One region of the Streptomyces sp. KMM 9044 genome, then DNA from elsewhere that is predicted to be linked to it. Evidence: riboswitches for the same ligand, from Rfam matches in the RefSeq annotation. Region 1 holds a riboswitch; each other region holds the start of a gene.
The links. A riboswitch is a leader RNA that binds a small molecule or an ion and turns the genes downstream of it on or off. The one in region 1 is predicted to bind cobalamin.
Positions count from the first base shown of each region.

Region 1 (4,186 bases):
CGTCATCGGAAACTCTGGGGATGCAGCCCGCGGGCCAGGTCCCCGACCGCGTACGCCGACCGGATACCGATCAGGGTCGCGGTCAGTGGGAGGACGACGAACCGCTTGTTCCTGACGGCGGGTACGTCGGCGAGGGCGGGTTGGGAGAGCAGGAACTTCTTCTTCTGCTCGACGCCGCCTGCGCCGGCGTAGTCGTAGATGGCGATCACCTCGGGCCTGCGCTCGACAACCTGTTCCCAGGAGACGTCACCGAAGACCTCGTCGAGGTCGGCGAACACGTTCTTCCCGCCGGCCAGCCGGATCAGCTCGGTGCCCAGGCCCTTGCCGCCCGCGGTGAAGGCGCTCTTGTCGCCGCTGTCGTAGACGAAGACCGGTACCTCCGGCTCCCCCTCGACGGCGGACGCGGCCTCGCCGACCCTGCCCCGGAGGTCGGCGACCAGTTCGTCGGCACGGTCGGACACGTCGAAGATCCGGCCTATGGTGCGGACCTCGGCGTAGGTGTCCTCCATCGTCAGCTGCTTCCCGCCGCAGTACTCACGGTTGAGGTACGTGTCGATGCCGGCATCGGCGAACGCCTTGCGGGAGCGGCCCTCGTTCTCGGCGAAGGCGCTGCCGTAGCCGCCGTAGACGAAGTCGGGTTCGGCGTCGAGGATCCTCTCGAACGACGGTTCCCTCTGGGCGAGTTCCGGTACCGTCTCGAAGTCCTTCCTCAGCTCCGGCAGTACGGCCGAGTCGGGGAAGGCGGTGCCCACCATGTGGTCCTCCAGACCGAGGGCGAGCATCAGTTCCGCGGGGTGCTGGTGGATGGTGACCACCCGGGACGGCGGTGTGCCGTACGTCGTCCTCACACCGCAGTTGTCGATGGTGACGGGAAAGCCTCCGGGCACGGTCGAGGTGGCCTTCGCGTGGCCGGCGCCGTCGTCGGACGAGCCGCAGCCGGCGGTCAGCAGGACCGCCGACAGTGCGACCGCCGCGGCCGTCGTGCGACGGCACTGGCGCTTTCGCGCAGGGGTGAGCAAGGGAAACACGTGAAGCCTCCTGGAGTCCGCGCTCCTTGGGACGGGCCCGCGACAGGCCAGTGTCCTGACTCCCGGATCGACGTTCCCCTCCGCCTTCCCGCGCGGCGCGCAGTGGCGTGTCGGAGGGGCGCTCCCCGGTCACAGTGGCGGGACCGTGCCGGATTCGCACCGGCTTCCTGTCTCCCGTCGCGGCGATGACCAGGTGATACTACGTTTCCCCGGGGCGAGGGCGAAAGGGCGTACGGGACCGGCCGTACACCCCTGCTGTCGTGCCGGTCCGCACCGTCGGGCCGTCACCGCGCCGCACCACCTTGGACGGGACGACCTCGCGGGCGAGCGGTTCCTTGGGGCGAGGGCGAAAGGGCGTACGGGACCGGCCGTACACCCCTGCTGTCGTGCCGGTCCGCACCGTCGGGCCGTCACCGCGCCGCACCACCTTGGACGGGACGACCTCGCGGGCGAGCGGTTCCTTGCCCGCGAGGTCCAGGATGAGGACGCAGCCCGGGGCCAGGCAGGCGCGCGGGGGTGCGCAGCACGCGTACGTCGTCGCCGGGATCCCCGTCGCCGTGGTGTCCGGCGCGACCGAGGACGGGACCGTCCGGCCGGGCCGCCCGTGACGGCACCGCACGCCCGCGAGGCGGAACGATGTTCCCGTCCGTGCACGAACACGACGGCCCGACGGGTGCCGCGCATCCCGCGCATCCGGCCCGGCCCTGTTCCGCGCGCACCGCGTACGCCCGGTCCGCCCGGCCGGTCCCCTCGGGGACGCGGGCGGGGGCCATCGTGGTGCGAGGGCCCGCGCGATGGAATGATGGCCGACGACAGGGCGACGGCGGAACGAGGAAGCCGGTGTGAATCCGGCGCGGTCCCGCCACTGTGATCGGCGAGCGAGACCCGCACATGACCACTGCCCGCACCAGGGCGGGAAGGCGCGGAGCGCGCATCGACCCGAGAGCCAGGAGACTCACGCGGTCGCCTCCTCGACGCGTCCCGGGGCGGATCTCCCCGGAGAGAGGAACGATGCCGCATGCCCGCCGAAGCGAGCACGGCCGGAACGACGTCCGTCGACGTCGCGACCCCGGGGCCCGCCCCGGCGCCCTGCAGAGTCGTCGTGTGCAGGGACTGCTGCTGTGGCAGCCCGAAGGTGATCGGTGTCGACCACACGGCGCAGACAGCGCGCCTGCGCGCGGAGGTACCTGTGCGGGTGTCCGAGTGCCTGGACGTGTGCGAACAGGCCAACGTCATCGTCGTCCAGCCCTCCGCGGCGGGCCGGGCCGCCGGCGCCCGGCCCGTCTGGCTCGGACTGGTCAACGACCCGGACGCCATCGAGGACATCGCCGCCTGGGCACGCGCCGGCGGACCCGGAACAGTGCCCCGGCCGGAGATCCTCGACCTGTACGCCATCACTCCACCGCGGCGGCGTACGGCTTCCTGAGACCACGCTCACCCATTCATCGACCCTGTGTCGGTACATCCGCCGGAAGGGAAGCGCCCCGACATGACCGAACATGCCCGGGCGGCTGCCGGGGCCGTCGCCGCGGCTCTCCGGGACGTGACGGCCCTCGGCGGGTTCTTCGCCGTGCACGTCGGTGGCCGGGACGAGGGCTGGCATCCGCTCGACCACTCCTATGCGAGGGGCTTCACCGACCTGGCCGAGGCCGTGGCGCACCGGCACCACACCCGCGAACCGCGGATCGGTGTGTCCATCGTCCACCTCGGACACGCGGCACGCCTGTGGTCCCCCGCCCTCGCTTGCGCACTGCTGCACGGCATCGTCCTGGACCTGACGGAGTTGCAGCGTGCCGACGACGGACCGGCCCTCCGTCTGCCCCGCCCTGCCGGCTGGTACACCGAGCGGTTGCCCGAACCCGTTCTCACCCTGAACGAGCAGGTGATGGGCCATCTGCGGGGGCTCGCGGCCGGACTCCGTGTCAGGATCGCTCCGCGTCTGCTGGACGGGAACGCCGCCTCCGCGCTCGTCGGGGCGTCCCACGCCCTGCTGGGGGCCCGCCCCGGGCTGCGCGAGCCGCTCACCGGCCTCACGGCCGAACTGCTGAGTACCGGACGGCTTGCGGGCACGGGAATGATCACCGGACCGGATCTCACGTTCCGACGCCGCAGTTGCTGCCTCTACTACCGTGCGCCGAACGGCTCCAAGTGCGGTGACTGCTGCCTGGCCGGCCGAGACGGACCGTGAGCAGCCAGGACGCCGCGCGGGCCCACCGGCCCCGCGCAGGAGAGTGTTCCGGTGAGGGGGGGGGAGACCCCGAACGGGGCAGGGCGGACTCCGGTGACGCCCGGCCTCCAGGCGTCCGCTGTTCCCTCCCCGTGACGCCCCGTTGACAGAAGTCGACGGAGATCACACAATCAGTGCTGTGACCACACACCGGTTCAACACGACGACGGGGCCTCTGCGCGTCCCGGACCGAATCGGTTGTGAACGCTCCGGTCGATAACCGGCTGCCTCCGAGCCGCAGGCTCGACGCACCCCGCCCCTGAATCCGGACCGTGCCTCCGTCTTCCCGGCGGACGCTCCGGACATCCTTGCGCCCGGCCGTCCCGGCAGTTTTCAGACCGTCCGCACCCCCCGTCCTCCGCGGACGCCGGACACCGTGGCGAAGCAGACACGAGAAGGAGCACTTCATGACCGTCACGCATGCTGGTCCGGCCACCGTCCTGCGCGAAGCGCGCATCCCGCAGGACGGGATGTACGAGGGGCGGCGCACGCTGCGCCGGCTGCCCGAGGGGCGGGAGGAACGCCCCTACGAACGGTTCGGCGTCGTCCCGCAGGCGCGCACGATCGGCGCCGAGATCAAGGGGGTCGACCTCGCGCGCCCGCTCGGCACCGAGCTTCGCGAGGAACTCAACCGGGCTCTGCTGGAGTGGAAGGTGCTGTTCTTCCGCGCCCAGCACCTCACCTCCGACCAACAGCGCGCCTTCGCGGGCCACTGGGGCGAACTGGAGACGAACCCGCTGCTCGCCACCGGTTCCACCGAGGACGTCGTCCGCTTCGACAAGCGTGACTCAGCCGCCCCGACCTACGAGAACGTCTGGCACGCCGACGTCACCTTCCGGGAGCGGCCCGCGCTCGGCGCCGTTCTCCAGGTGCGCGAGGTGCCCCCGTTCGGCGGGGACACCATGTGGGCGGACATGGCGGCCGCCTACGA
Region 1 is NZ_CP113910.1:519,541-523,726, reverse strand. It holds gene HUV60_RS02470 (FecCD family ABC transporter permease) at 1-6, opposite strand, end outside; gene HUV60_RS02465 (ABC transporter substrate-binding protein) at 3-1,028, opposite strand; cobalamin riboswitch at 1,057-1,237, opposite strand; gene HUV60_RS02460 (hypothetical protein) at 1,228-1,647, opposite strand; cobalamin riboswitch at 1,821-2,001, shown strand; gene HUV60_RS02455 ((2Fe-2S) ferredoxin domain-containing protein) at 2,047-2,454, shown strand; gene HUV60_RS02450 ((2Fe-2S)-binding protein) at 2,518-3,216, shown strand; gene HUV60_RS02445 (TauD/TfdA dioxygenase family protein) at 3,663-4,186, shown strand, end outside.

Region 2 (4,186 bases), 5.4 Mb from region 1:
GGGCCTGTCCGACGGGCCGCGCGAGTGTCTTCTCCCGCGCGAACCGGACCCGTACGGGCAGGATGCCGAGCCCGTCGACCCGGCCGGCGCGGCTTTCCACGTCGTCCTCGATGCGCTCGCCGAGGATCTGGAAGCCGCCGCAGATCCCGAGTACGGGCCGCCCCTCGGCCGCCCGCCGCCCCAGCGCGTGGGCGAGCCCGCGCTCCCGCAGCCACTGAAGCGCCCGTACGGTGCCGCGTGTCCCCGGCACCACCACGAGGTCGGCGTCGGCCAGTTCCTCGGGCCGGTCCACGAAGCGGACCACGACGCCCGGTTCGGCGGCCAGCGCGTCCACGTCCGTGAAGTTGGACATCAGCGGCACCGCGCACACGGCGACCCGCAGCACGTCCTCGCCGACCGGCGCGGCGACCGCGGACTCCCGCACGGCGCCCCGCAGGGACACCGCCAGTCCGTCCTCCTCGTCGATACCGAGCCCGTGGCGGAAGGGCAGCACGCCGTACGTGTGCCGCCCGGTGAGACCGTGCAGCATGTCCAGGCCCGGCTCGAGGAGCGACACATCGCCCCGGAACTTGTTCACCAGGAACCCGGCGACCAGTTCCTGGTCCTCGGGGGACAGCAGCGCGACGGTGCCGAAGAAGGAGGCGAAGACGCCGCCGCGGTCGATGTCGCCGACGACGAGGACGGGGAGCCCGGCGTTCCTGGCGATCCCCATGTTGACGATGTCGGTGCGCCGCAGGTTGATCTCGGCCGGGCTGCCGGCCCCTTCGCAGATCACCGCGTCATACGTGCCCCGCAACTGTGCGAGACAGTCCAGCACCGTGCCCAGGAGTTGCTGTTGCCGCCCGCCGTGGTAGCCGCGCGCGCTCAGCTCTCCGACCGCCCGGCCCAGCAGGACGACCTGGCTGCTCCGTTCCCCGCCGGGCTTGAGCAGCACCGGGTTCATCAGCGCGTGCGGCTCCACCCGGCAGGCCTGGGCCTGCATGGCCTGCGCCCGGCCGATCTCGGCGCCCTCCCGCGTCACGAACGAGTTCAGCGACATGTTCTGCGCCTTGAACGGCGCGACCTTGACGCCCTGCCGCACCAGCCACCGGCAGATCCCGGCGGTCACCACACTCTTGCCGGCGTCCGACGTCGTACCGGCGACCAGCAGGCCCCCACCGCTCATGACGTACGTCCCTTCCCGCGGCGCGCCGACCGCATCGCCGCTCGCACCGCGGGCCGCGCGACGGCGCCGGCACCGAGCGCCAGCCAGCCGACGCGGCGCGAGAGCCGTACCGCGCGGTCGATGTCCTCAACGGCCACGGCACGGCCGCCGCCGTTGAGGACGGGCCGGTGCTCGACCCGCCCGGCGTAGGACAGCGTCCCTCCGAGCCGCACGCCGAGCGCGCCCGCGAAGGACGCCTCCACGGGCCCGGCGTTGGGACTCGGATGCGTGGCGGCATCCGCGCGCCAGGCCCGCACCGCGCCCCGCGGGTCCGGCCCGGCGGCCGAGGCGAGGACGGCGGTCAGCCGCGCCCCGGGCCACCCGGCGACGTCGTCGAGGCGCGCGGAGGCCCAGCCGTAGCGCAGGTGGCGGGGGGACTTGTGGCCGACCATGGCGTCCAGGGTGTTGACGGCCCGGAACCCGAGCAGCCCCGGCACACCGGCGAAGGCCCCCCACACCAGGGCGCCCACCACGGCGTCGGAGGTGTTCTCGGCGACGGACTCCACGACCGCGCGGGCGATCCCGTCGGCGTCCAGTGCCTGCGGGTCCCGCCCGCACAGGTGCGGCAGCCGCGCCCGTGCCGCGGCGATGCCCTCGGCGGTCCCGGACTCCAGGGCGCGCCCGATGGCTCGGGCCTCCCGGGCCAGCGACGTCCCTCCGACGACGGCCCAGGTGGCCGCGCCGGTCAGGGCGACGGAGGCGGCGGGGGAGGACCGCACACAGCGGGCGGCCAGGCTCCCCAGAGCGACGGCCCCGCCGACGCAGATGGCGGTGTGCAGCGCGCCCCGGCCCCGGTCGTCCCGCCACAGCATGTGTTCCACGGCAGCCGCGGCCCGCCCGAAAGCGGCGACCGGATGCCCTCGGCGGGGATCGCCGAGGAGCAGGTCGCCGAGGAGGCCGGCAGCGGCGCCGTACGCGAACGCGCGATCGGCACCCATGGGTTCAGCCGGTGAGGGATCCGGTGGGGGCGGTCGCCCCGGGCGGGGGCGGGGCGTCGTTGGTCGACCTCGACAGGCAGCCGGGCATGACGATATGTCCTCACTCAGGGTGTCCACGCCCTGGTTCGACGAGACCGGCGGCGAGAGTTCCTGGCTCCCGGGGTGGTTCACCCCGGTGACAGTGGCGGGACCGCGCCGGAATCGCACCGGCTTCCTCTCCTGCCGCCCGTAGTGGCTTCGGCAGTCCACCATGGTCCGGAAGAACCGTCAACTTGCCGTTGACCTGCGAGGCTGAAGTGTGCTGAGGCCCACAGAGGGGTTCGGGAGGGTGAACCCCGAAGGCGGCACGGGCACGGTGAACGGGCGGTACGGAGGCAACGCGCCCCGCACCGCCCGTCGCGCGGCCGTCAGGCCATGATCAGGTGGATCCCGTACGCCACCGCCGCCGCGCACGCCGCGAAGCAGGCGTAGGCACCGGTGACCGCGAGGGCCGCGGACCCGCCCTGGGCGGCGGCCCGTTCACGGCGGGACAGGCCGGTGATGCCCAAGGTGAACAGGGCCACCAGCGCCACGGTGACCACGAGGCTGACGCCGAAGACGGAACCGAGGGCGGCCCAGTCGATCTTCATGGTGCTCTTCTTCCTTCGCGTCCTGCTGTGGGGGTCAGACCGTGGTCTTGGCCGGAGGGGCCGTCGGGTCGGCGGGGGCCGGGACGGTGGCCGAGAGTTCGTCGCTCACGTGGCCCGCCGGCGGGATGGCCACCGCGGCCATGGCCGCGGTCACGACGCCGCTCTGTTCCTCGTCGGTCTCGTTCACGTTGGTGTGGTCGATGACCTCGCGCCGGGAGATCTTCCAGATCGCCGCGCTGGAGCCGACCAGGAAGACGGCGACGAGGGCGGTGCCCCAGCCGCCGAAGCCGCAGACCCACTCCGCGATCGCCGCGACCAGGGCCGCCGCAGGCAGCGTCAGGCCCCAGGCGACGAACATCCGGGTGGCCGTCGACCAGCGGACCACGCCGCCCTTGCGGCCCAGGCCCGCACCCATCACCGAACCCGAGACCGAGTGCGTGGTGGACAGGGAGAAACCGAGGTGGGAGGAGGCCAGGATGACCGTCGCGGCGCTGGTCTGGGCGGCGAAGCCCTGCTGCGGCTGGAGGTCGGTCAGGCCCTTGCCCATGGTGCGGATGATGCGCCAGCCGCCGAGGTAGGTGCCGAGCGCGATGGCGATGCCCGCGGAGAGGATGACCCACATCGGCGGGTCGGAGTCCGGGGCGAGGGTGCCGCCGGTGACCAGGGCCAGGGTGATGATGCCCATCGTCTTCTGGGCGTCGTTGGTGCCGTGGGCCAGGGAGACCAGGCCGGCGGAGGCGATCTGTCCGGCCCGGTACCCCTTCTCGGAGGCCTTGCTGTCGGCCGATTTGCGGCCCATGCGGTAGGTCAGCCGGGTCGCGAACATCGCGGCCAGGCCGGCGACCAGCGGCGCGGCGATCGCGGGGATCAGTACCTTGGTGACCAGGACGTCGCCGTGCACGGCGCCGAAGCCCGCCGAGGCGACGGTGGCGCCGATCAGGCCGCCCATCAGGGCGTGCGAGGAACTGGACGGCAGACCGACCAGCCAGGTCAGGAGGTTCCAGAGGATCGCGCCGACCAGTGCGGCGAAGATGACCTCGGGACGGATGCCGGCCTCGTCGACGAGGCCCTTGGAGATCGTGTTGGCGACCTCCACGGAGAGGAAGGCGCCCACCAGGTTGAGCACGGCGGACATGGCCACCGCAACCTTGGGCTTGAGAGCACCGGTCGAAATGGTCGTCGCCATCGCGTTCGCGGTGTCGTGGAAACCGTTCGTGAAATCAAACGCGAGTGCGGTTACTACCACAATCGCGAGGATCAGCGAGAAGCTTTCCATTTACCCAGGCAATCGTTCGAAGTCATTGGCGCGTTGAACGTAAGTAACCTGAATGAACGGAAGATGAACTGGGATGGGCGTCGGAGTGACCGTGGTGAAGCCGGATGCTCCACGGTCGGCCGGAAGCGGCTGCGGACGG
Region 2 is NZ_CP113910.1:5,902,607-5,906,792, forward strand. It holds gene HUV60_RS26625 (cobyric acid synthase) at 1-1,165, opposite strand, end outside; gene HUV60_RS26630 (cobalamin biosynthesis protein) at 1,162-2,142, opposite strand; cobalamin riboswitch at 2,265-2,407, opposite strand; gene HUV60_RS26635 (hypothetical protein) at 2,550-2,771, opposite strand; gene HUV60_RS26640 (inorganic phosphate transporter) at 2,806-4,047, opposite strand.
Region 2: linked by a shared signal. The riboswitch ahead of HUV60_RS26630 (cobalamin biosynthesis protein) and the one ahead of HUV60_RS02455 ((2Fe-2S) ferredoxin domain-containing protein) in region 1 are both predicted to bind cobalamin.

Region 3 (4,186 bases), 6.4 Mb from region 1:
GCACCGGTCGACGACGCCTGGATGACGGACAACATCAACCGCAACTCTCGTACGCAGATGGCGCTCATCCGGGACCGGATCGAGCAGGCCTCCGACGAGCGCAGGAACACCGCGTCCGTCACCTCCCGCTGACCGCCGACCGATCCGGAAAGGACCGTCGATGCACCACGCACTCATCGTGGCCCGTATGGCGCCCGGCTCGGCGTCACAGATCGCCGATGTGTTCGCCGCCTCCGACCGGGGTGAACTGCCTGGCCTGATCGGGGTGAGCGGACGCCGGCTCTTCCAGTTCGGCGACGACGTGTATCTGCACCTCATCGAGTCCGAGCGGGACCCGGCGCCCGCCATCGCGAAGGTGGCCGGACACCCCGAGTTCCGCGGCATCAGCGAACAGCTGGAGGCGTACGTCAGCCCGTACAACCCCCGGACCTGGCGCAGCCCCAAGGACGCCATGGCGCAGTGCTTCTACCACTGGGAGCGCGGCGCCGGCTCCTGAGCGGCCGGCCCGGAACGCCCCGAGGCCGCTGGTCCCGTGCGTGTCGCGGGACCGGCGGCCTCGGGGCTGGACCCGGCCGGTGCGGTACGGATCAGCCGGGGACGGTGCACTCGAAGGCGTGCGGGCAGGCGTTGACCGGCCGGACCTCGCCGATGACCAGGCCCGCCTCGGTCAGCCGGCCGGTCATGCTCTGCCGGGTGTGCTTGGCACCGCCGACGGTGAGGAGCAGCAGGTCCATGGCCGTGGTGAACCGCATCGGCGGGGTGTCGTCGACGAGGTTGTCGATGACGACGGCGCGCGCTCCGGGCCGCGCGGATGCCGGCCAGGACCCGGCGGGTGCTGTCGTCGTGCCCGCTCCAGAACGTTCTTGATGAGGCAGAGGTCCGCCCGTACGGGGACGTCCTGGCGGCGGTCCCCGGCGATGAGCCGGGCCCGGCCGGCCGGCGCGCCGTCCTCCCACAGCCGGGGGCCGGCGCCATCCGTCGCCTCGCTTCTTCTGTTGTGCCGTGGCGAGGGAGGGCGGGAGCTGGGGGCGGGGTGGTGAGGGACGGGTCGGTGGTGCGGCGGGGAGTTCAGCACAGTCCGGCGGGCTCAAAGAGCGTGCAGGTGTTGCCGGTGACCGGGGTGTCGCGGACGGTGTTGCGCTCGTTGGCCGCGCCCACGAAGTTCTTGAAGGCCACGACACCGCCGGACAGCGGGAAGGTGCCCTTGTTGTTCTCGGCCCGCTTCCAGGCCACGAGGGTGTCCTCGGCGCGCGCGACGGCCCGGCGGCCGGCCTCGGGCAGGGCCCGGCCGTCGAGCCGGACGACGCCGGCGGATGGCGTGAGGACGCCGGCCAGCAGGCGCAGCAGTGTCGACTTGCCGGAGCCGTATTGGTCTCCAGGAAACGGATCTTCGCCTCGGCGGTTTCCGCGGTCCGGGACCTGCGGGTGAGGTCGCCGAGGACGATGACGTCGGGGCCGCGGTCGGCGACGGTCTCCCGGTTGATCTGCGGCCACTCGTCGTGGGTGTCGGAGAAGGCCGTTCTCGGCACCGGTCGCGCGGGTGATGGCACCGGGGGCGCCGCAGCAGCCTGCCAGGTAGGGCGACTGCGAGTTGGCGAGCCGGTACATGAGGGAGGTGCCGGAAGCGTCCAGGCCGTCGGTGGCCTTGCGTACCCGCTCCTTCAGTTCCGCGACCAGCTTGTCACCGTGTTCCTCGATGCCGAACACGCACGCAGGGTCGCGTATTTCGGCGTAGACGGTGTCGAGGGCGAGCGGCTCACTGCGGGAGCCGTCACCACCGCTGTCGTTGCCCTTTCCGGCGGCGCAGTCGGCTGGTGAGACATACGTGGGTACGCCCAGTTCCCCGAACTGCTCACGGGTGGCGACGCCGCCTCTGCCGAGTGTGGAGACGAAGGAGGCGGTGACGAAGTCGGGTTCGGTTCCAGCATCTTCTCGAAGGACGGACCGTTGTCCGCCAGGCGGGGCACCGACGCGTCGGCCTTCTCGAGGTCCTTCATCACCGGGTCGGTCCAGGTGGCGGTGCCGGCCATGCGTTCGGCGAGGCCGGGGGCGAGCAGGATCTCGGTGGTGCCCTGGTTGAGGGAGAGGACCCGTTGGTGTACGGACTTCACTGTGACCTGGTGTCCGCAGTTGTCGAGGGCGAGCGGGTGGACGGACGCGGCGGGCTTGTCCGGGCCCTTGCCGGCGCCGTCGTCTCCGGGGTCACCATCACAGGCGGTGAGCAGCAGGGCGGGAGCGATGAGAAGGGCTTGCGGCACGGCAGCGGGGAGAGCACGGGGCACGGGGACGCCTTGCCTGTCGGGACTCGCACGCGGAGCCTGGCCTGCGGAGGACCCCGCCGCCCATGGCGGCCTGGTGCCAGCAGGTCTTCGGACTCGGGTTCGCCCGGACGGAGCGCCTTCCCGGGGCAGTGCGCGTCGTTCTTCCGGCCGGCCGCCCCAGTGGCGTCATGAATGCTCCGCCCGTCCCCCCTCACCGCTGCGCGTCAGTTCCGGATTTCCACCGGATTCCCTGGCCTCGGATGTGGCACGACTGGCTCGGAAGCGTACCAAGATCGGCCGGGCGGCCTGGACGGAGCGTATGGGGTTGCCCTGTCCGGTGCCGTCGGTGGCGGACCGGTCGGACATGGGACTGCTCAGAGGGTTCGGACGCGTACGCTGCAGCTGTCCTCACGGGTGGACGGACGCCTCCCGCCGAGCCGCGCCGGTGTGGACACCGGCATTCTGGCCCCGAACGGACCGCGACCTGCGTCGGCGCCGGCCACGGCGCGTTCCGTGCAGGCCGTCGCGGGGAGCACCCGTGCGACGGCCTGCCGTGCGCGTTCCCCTTCGGCGCGCGGCCCCCGGAGGGTCAACGGCGGCGCAGCGAGGGGTCGAGCAGCGCGGGCGGGGTGTCGTTCTTCTCGTGCGCGGCCAGGTCGGTGCCGGGGGTGACCACGGCGTCGATCGCGTCCAGCACGTCGGCGGGGAGCACGGTGCCGACGGCGGCAAGTTGCGAGCGCAGGTGGTCCAGTGTGCGAGGGCCGATCAGCGCGCTGGTCACAGCGGGGTGCGCGGTCACGAATCCGAGCGCCAGCTGAATCATGGTCAGGCCGGCCTCATCGGCGATCCTGGCGAGTCGCTCGACGGCGTCGAGCCTGGCCCGGTTGGAGGGGACGGCGGTGTCGAAGCGCTGCGGCATGAACGTGGAGCGGTTGGTGGTGACGTCCCGGCCCTCGCGGACCACACCCGAGAGCCAGCCGGAGGCCAACGGGCTCCACACCAGTACGCCGAGGCCGTACTCCTCGGTCACGGGCAGCACGTGGGTCTCGATCCCGCGCTGCAGGATCGAGTAACTGGGCTGTTCGGTGACGTAGCGGCTCAGGCGATGGTCACGGGCGGCCCACTGGGCCTGCACGATCCGGTGCGCCGGGAAGGTCGAGGAGCCGAAGTAGCGGATCTTTCCGGCGCGCTGCAGATCGGTCAGCGCCGACAGGGTCTCCTCGTCACTGGTGTGCGGGTCCCATCGGTGGATCTGGTAGAGGTCGACGTGGTCGACGCCGAGGCGGCGCAGGCTGTCCTCAAGGGCGGTGACCAGCCAGCGGCGCGAACTGCCCTGATGATTTCGCTCGTCCCCCATGGGCATCGTCGCCTTCGTGGCCAGCACGATGTCGTCACGACGCCCGGCGACGGCCCTGCCCACCATCTCCTCCGACTCGCCGCCGCTGTACGCGTCGGCGGTGTCGACGAGATTGATCCCTGCCTCCAGGGCGGCGTCGACGACGGCGGTGACCTCGTCCTGAGTGGTGCGTCCGATCCTGCCGAAGTTCATCGCGCCGAGCGCGAGGGAGCTGACCTGCACGCCGGTGCGGCCCAAGGTGCGGTATTGCATGGCCGTGTTCCTCCATAGGGAGTGGGGTGTTGTGGTAGGGCGCGGCGTGGCCTGGTTGCCGGACGTCCACTCCGACACCACGAAAAAGCGGAACGCCGCTCCGGAAATAATACGGAGCAGCGTTCCGCTTTACAAGTGCGACAGTGGTACGGCGACCGCGGCCGAAAGGACGGCAGCCGCCGTCTTCGTCACGGCGGGTACGGACGCGCCGGTGCGCCGTCGCGGCCGGGGCCGGTGGTGCGCTCCCGCACCGGATCGGCCGTCCGGCGGCGGTGGAGAACCGTCACGTGTCCTTGAGGGCGACCGCGAGGTCGGC
Region 3 is NZ_CP113910.1:6,961,301-6,965,486, reverse strand. It holds gene HUV60_RS31240 (SRPBCC family protein) at 1-132, shown strand, start outside; gene HUV60_RS31235 (TcmI family type II polyketide cyclase) at 161-496, shown strand; partial or broken gene HUV60_RS31230 (methyltransferase) at 588-976, opposite strand; gene HUV60_RS34140 (hypothetical protein) at 1,069-1,335, opposite strand; partial or broken gene HUV60_RS31225 (ABC transporter substrate-binding protein) at 1,353-2,282, opposite strand; cobalamin riboswitch at 2,344-2,552, opposite strand; gene HUV60_RS31220 (aldo/keto reductase) at 2,851-3,870, opposite strand; gene HUV60_RS31215 (hypothetical protein) at 4,154-4,186, opposite strand, start outside.
Region 3: linked by a shared signal. The riboswitch ahead of HUV60_RS31225 (ABC transporter substrate-binding protein) and the one ahead of HUV60_RS02455 ((2Fe-2S) ferredoxin domain-containing protein) in region 1 are both predicted to bind cobalamin.

Region 4 (4,186 bases), 960 kb from region 1:
AGGATCTTGTCGACCATGGCCTCGCGGTCCACGGCGAGGTCGAGGGCGCGGCGGATCGCGGTGTCGCCGGTGACCTCGTTCGCGGTGGGGAGAGTGACGGCACGGAAGTCGTAGGAGGTGGCCTGGTGGGTCTTGAGGCCGTCGTCGTTCTTGAAGGTGGCGGCGAGGTTGGGCGGGAGGGTCGCGCCGTCGAGGTCGCCGGAGCGCAGGCGGGTGGCGCGGACGTCGTCGTCGGCGATGACCGCCATGGTGAGCTTTTTCACCTTCGGGGCGCCGCCCCAGTAGTCCGGGTTCGCCTTGAAGGTGAGCTTCTCGCCCTTGCTCCAGCCGGTGAGGACGTACGGTCCGGTGCCGACCGGCTCGGTGTTGAAGGCGCCGGTGTTGGGATCCTGCCCGGCGGTGATGTGCTCGGGGACGATGGGCAGGACGGTGCGGGCGGCGAAGGCCGCGTACGGGTACTTGAGGGTGAAGACGACCTTGTCGTCGCCGCCCGCGCGGACCTTCTCGACGGCGTCCAGTTCGCTCTTGGCGGTGTTGTTGGTCTTGTCGTCGAGCACCGTTTCGTACGTGTGGACGACGTCCTCGGCGGTGAGGGGTTCGCCGTCGCTGAACGTCACGCCGGAGCGCAGGGTGTAGGTGTAGGTGCGGCCGTCGTCGCCGATCTCGGGCAGGGCCTTCGCCAGGGCGGGCTCGAGTTCCAGGTCTGCGTCCCGGGCCAGCAGCCCGTCGAAGATCTTGGAGTTGCCGTCCTTGCCGTAGCCGAGCAGGGGGCTGAGGGTGTCGGGTTCGGAGGGAACGCCGATCACCACGGACTCGGCGGACCCGCCGCCGTGCACACCGGCGTCCGAGCCGCCGGTCGGCGCCGAGCAGGCGGCGGCCAGCGCGAGCGCGGCGGCCGTGGTCGCCGTGCCGGTGGTACGCCGTATTCGTCGGGTCGTCATCGAACCTCACACCTCTGCTGACTGGAATTCGTTGTTGCATATTAATTGCAGCAAGGTTCTGCCCAGGGCCCCGGCCCCTCATGCCGACGTTTCGGGGAACAGCGGCGCCGGGGTGCCGCCCTTGTCATCGGCGTGCGTCGGGTGTCAAGGCCGCAGGTGTGCGCCGGGGTGCGAGCTGTGCAGCGCCGTCCGCGCGCCGCGGCACCTGCTTGTCACCGGGCCGGAGCCGGTCTACTGTCGCCACGCCTTGGTGAACGGGAAATCCGGTGCGATACCGGTGCGGCCCTCGCCACTGTGATCGGGAAGTCCGGCTCCGGCCCCTGGTCCTGTCCCCGACAGGACCGACGGGCAGCCACTGGGTCCCCCTGGGACCCGGGAAGGCGGAGTTCGGGCGGTGGTACCCGTCAGCCAGGAGACCGGCCAAGGCGCGTCAACCATCCACGAGGTGCTGGAGAGGGTCTGCTGAGTCATGCATATTGCCGAAGGTTTTCTGCCACCGGCGCACGCGGTCGCCTGGGGTGCCGCGGCGACGCCGTTCGTCGTCCACGGCGCCCGGTCACTCATCCGTGACGTCAGGGAACATCCCGAGAGCACGCTGTTGCTCGGCGCCTCGGGAGCGTTCACCTTCGTTCTGTCCGCGCTGAAACTCCCCTCGGTTACCGGGAGTTGTTCCCATCCCACCGGCACCGGGCTGGGCGCCATCCTGTTCCGGCCGCCGGTCATGGCGGTGCTGGGCACCATCACCCTGCTGTTCCAGGCCCTGTTGCTCGCCCATGGCGGGCTGACCACGCTGGGCGCCAACGTCTTCTCCATGGCGGTGGTCGGGCCGTGGGCGGGGTACGGCGTGTACCGGCTGGCCCGGCGGTACGGGGCGCCGCTGATGGCGGCGGTGTTCTGCGGCGCGTTCGTCGCCGACCTGTCCACGTACTGCGTCACCAGCGCGCAACTGGCGCTCGCCTTCCCCGATCCGGGGAGCGGGTTCCTGGGCGCGCTCGGGAAGTTCGGCTCCATCTTCGCCGTCACGCAGCTCCCGCTCGCGGTGAGCGAGGGGCTGCTGACCGTGCTGGTGATGCGCCTGCTGGTGCAGTCCAGCAGGGGTGAACTGACCCGTCTCGGCGTGCTGGTGGCCAAAGCCGCCCGCAACAGGCCTGCCTCGTCGGCGACGGCGGGTACGGAATCGGAGGTGGCGCGATGACCAGGAACGCGAAGATCAACTCGCTGCTGCTGCTCGCCGTGGCCGCGCTCGCGGTGCTGCCGCTGGCGCTCGGGCTCGGCGACCACAAGGAGGAGCCGTTCGCCGGTGCGGACGGTGAGGCTCAGACCGCGATCACCGAGATCGAACCCGACTACGAGCCGTGGTTCTCGCCGCTGTACGAACCCCCGTCCGGTGAGATCGAGTCGGGGCTGTTCGCCCTCCAGGCCGCCGGCGGCGCGGGGGTCCTGGCGTACTGCTTCGGGGTGCGGCGCGGGCGGCGGCAGGGTGCGGAGCGGGCACGGGAGCAGCAGTCGGCGGCCGGCACCGGACCGGGCTCCGGCACCGGCACCGGCACCGGCTCCGGCTCCGGCTCCGGTGAAGCGGTCTCCCCCGGGCCCCGGGCCTGATCGCGCGTGCTGCCGATCGACGTGGCGGCGCACAGCAGTCGCTGGCGCCGCCGTCATCCGGTGGACAAGGCCGTGCTCGGACTGGGGCTCACCGTGCTCGCGGTCTCCCTGCCTCCATGGCCGGGCGCGGCTCTGGTGCTGGTGACCGCGCTCGCGGTGCTGCTGGGCCCGGCGGGGGTGCCGGGCCGGCGGCTGTGGCGTGCCTACCGGGTACCGCTGGGCTTCTGCGTCACCGGGACGCTCACGCTGCTCGTGCAGGTGGGCGGACCGGACGGGTGGGTGTCACCGGCCCCCGAAGGGCCGCTGCGTGCAGGCGAGTTGCTGCTGCGCACCTCGGCGGCGTCCCTCGGGGTGCTGCTGTTCGCGTTCACCACGCCGATGTCGGACCTGCTGCCGCGCCTGGTACGGGCCGGGGTGCCCGCACCCCTGGTGGACGTGGCCCTGGTGACGTACCGCATGAGCTTCCTGCTGCTCGACTCCGTGCGCCGGGTCGGTCAGGCGCAGGCGGCCCGGCTGGGGCACACCGCCCGGGCGGCGTCGTGGCGTTCGCTGGGCGGGCTCGGCGCGACGGCGTTCGTCCGGTCCTTCGACCGGGCGGCGCGACTGCAGGCGGGGCTCGCCGGGCGCGGTTACGACGGCACGCTGCGCGTCCTGGTGCCCGAGGCGCGGATCTCCGTACGGTTCACGGCCGTGAGCGTGCTGCTGCTCGTGACGCTGGCCACCGTCACCCTTCTCCTGGAAAGCCGCATGTCATGAGCGATCCCGCACCGAAAGGTCCCGCGCTGGTCGCCCTGCGGGACGCGTCCTTCGCCTACGAGGACGGCCCGGCCGTACTGAGCGGCCTCGACTTCGAGGTGCGTCAGGGGCGCGCACTCGCGTTGCTGGGCCGCAACGGCAGTGGCAAGACCACGTTGATGCGGCTGCTGAGCGGTGGACTGCGGCCGAGCGGCGGTGAGTTGACGGTGGAGGGCCGGCCCGTGCGGTACGACCGCAAGGGACTGACGCGGTTGCGGACGACGGTGCAGCTGGTGGTGCAGGACCCCGACGACCAGTTGTTCGCGGCGTCCGTGGGGCAGGACGTGTCGTTCGGGCCGCTGAACCTCGGGCTGTCCGACACGGAGGTGCGGGCGCGGGTCGCACAGGCGCTGGCGGCACTCGACATCACCGCGCTCGCCGAGCGGCCCACCCATCTGCTGTCCTACGGGCAGCGCAAGCGGGCCGCGATCGCGGGGGCGGTGGCGATGCGGCCCCGTGTCCTGATCCTGGACGAGCCCACCGCGGGCCTCGACCCGGACGGTCAGGAACGGCTGCTCGCCACCCTCGCCGGACTGCGTGAGCGGGGCACCACGGTCGTCATGGCCACCCACGACGTGGACCTCGCCCTGCGCTGGGCCGACGACGCGGCGCTGCTCACACCGTCCGGGGTACGTACCGGTCCGGCGGTCGTGATGCTGGCCCGTACGGACCTCCTCGCGGCGGCCGGGCTGCGGCTTCCGTGGGGCATCGCGGCCGCGCACCTGCTGCGTGCGTGGGGACCGCCGGCCGAGGGGGGTGCCACCCCTCGCACCCCGGAGGAACTGGCAGTGGTGGCCGCGGCCTGCCGGCGGAGTGCTCCACTCACTGATCGCATCATCCGGAAAATC
Region 4 is NZ_CP113910.1:1,476,149-1,480,334, forward strand. It holds gene HUV60_RS06640 (ABC transporter substrate-binding protein) at 1-941, opposite strand, end outside; cobalamin riboswitch at 1,173-1,380, shown strand; gene HUV60_RS06645 (energy-coupling factor ABC transporter permease) at 1,411-2,136, shown strand; gene HUV60_RS06650 (energy-coupling factor ABC transporter substrate-binding protein) at 2,133-2,543, shown strand; gene cbiQ (cobalt ECF transporter T component CbiQ) at 2,550-3,299, shown strand; gene HUV60_RS06660 (energy-coupling factor ABC transporter ATP-binding protein) at 3,296-4,186, shown strand, end outside.
Region 4: linked by a shared signal. The riboswitch ahead of HUV60_RS06645 (energy-coupling factor ABC transporter permease) and the one ahead of HUV60_RS02455 ((2Fe-2S) ferredoxin domain-containing protein) in region 1 are both predicted to bind cobalamin.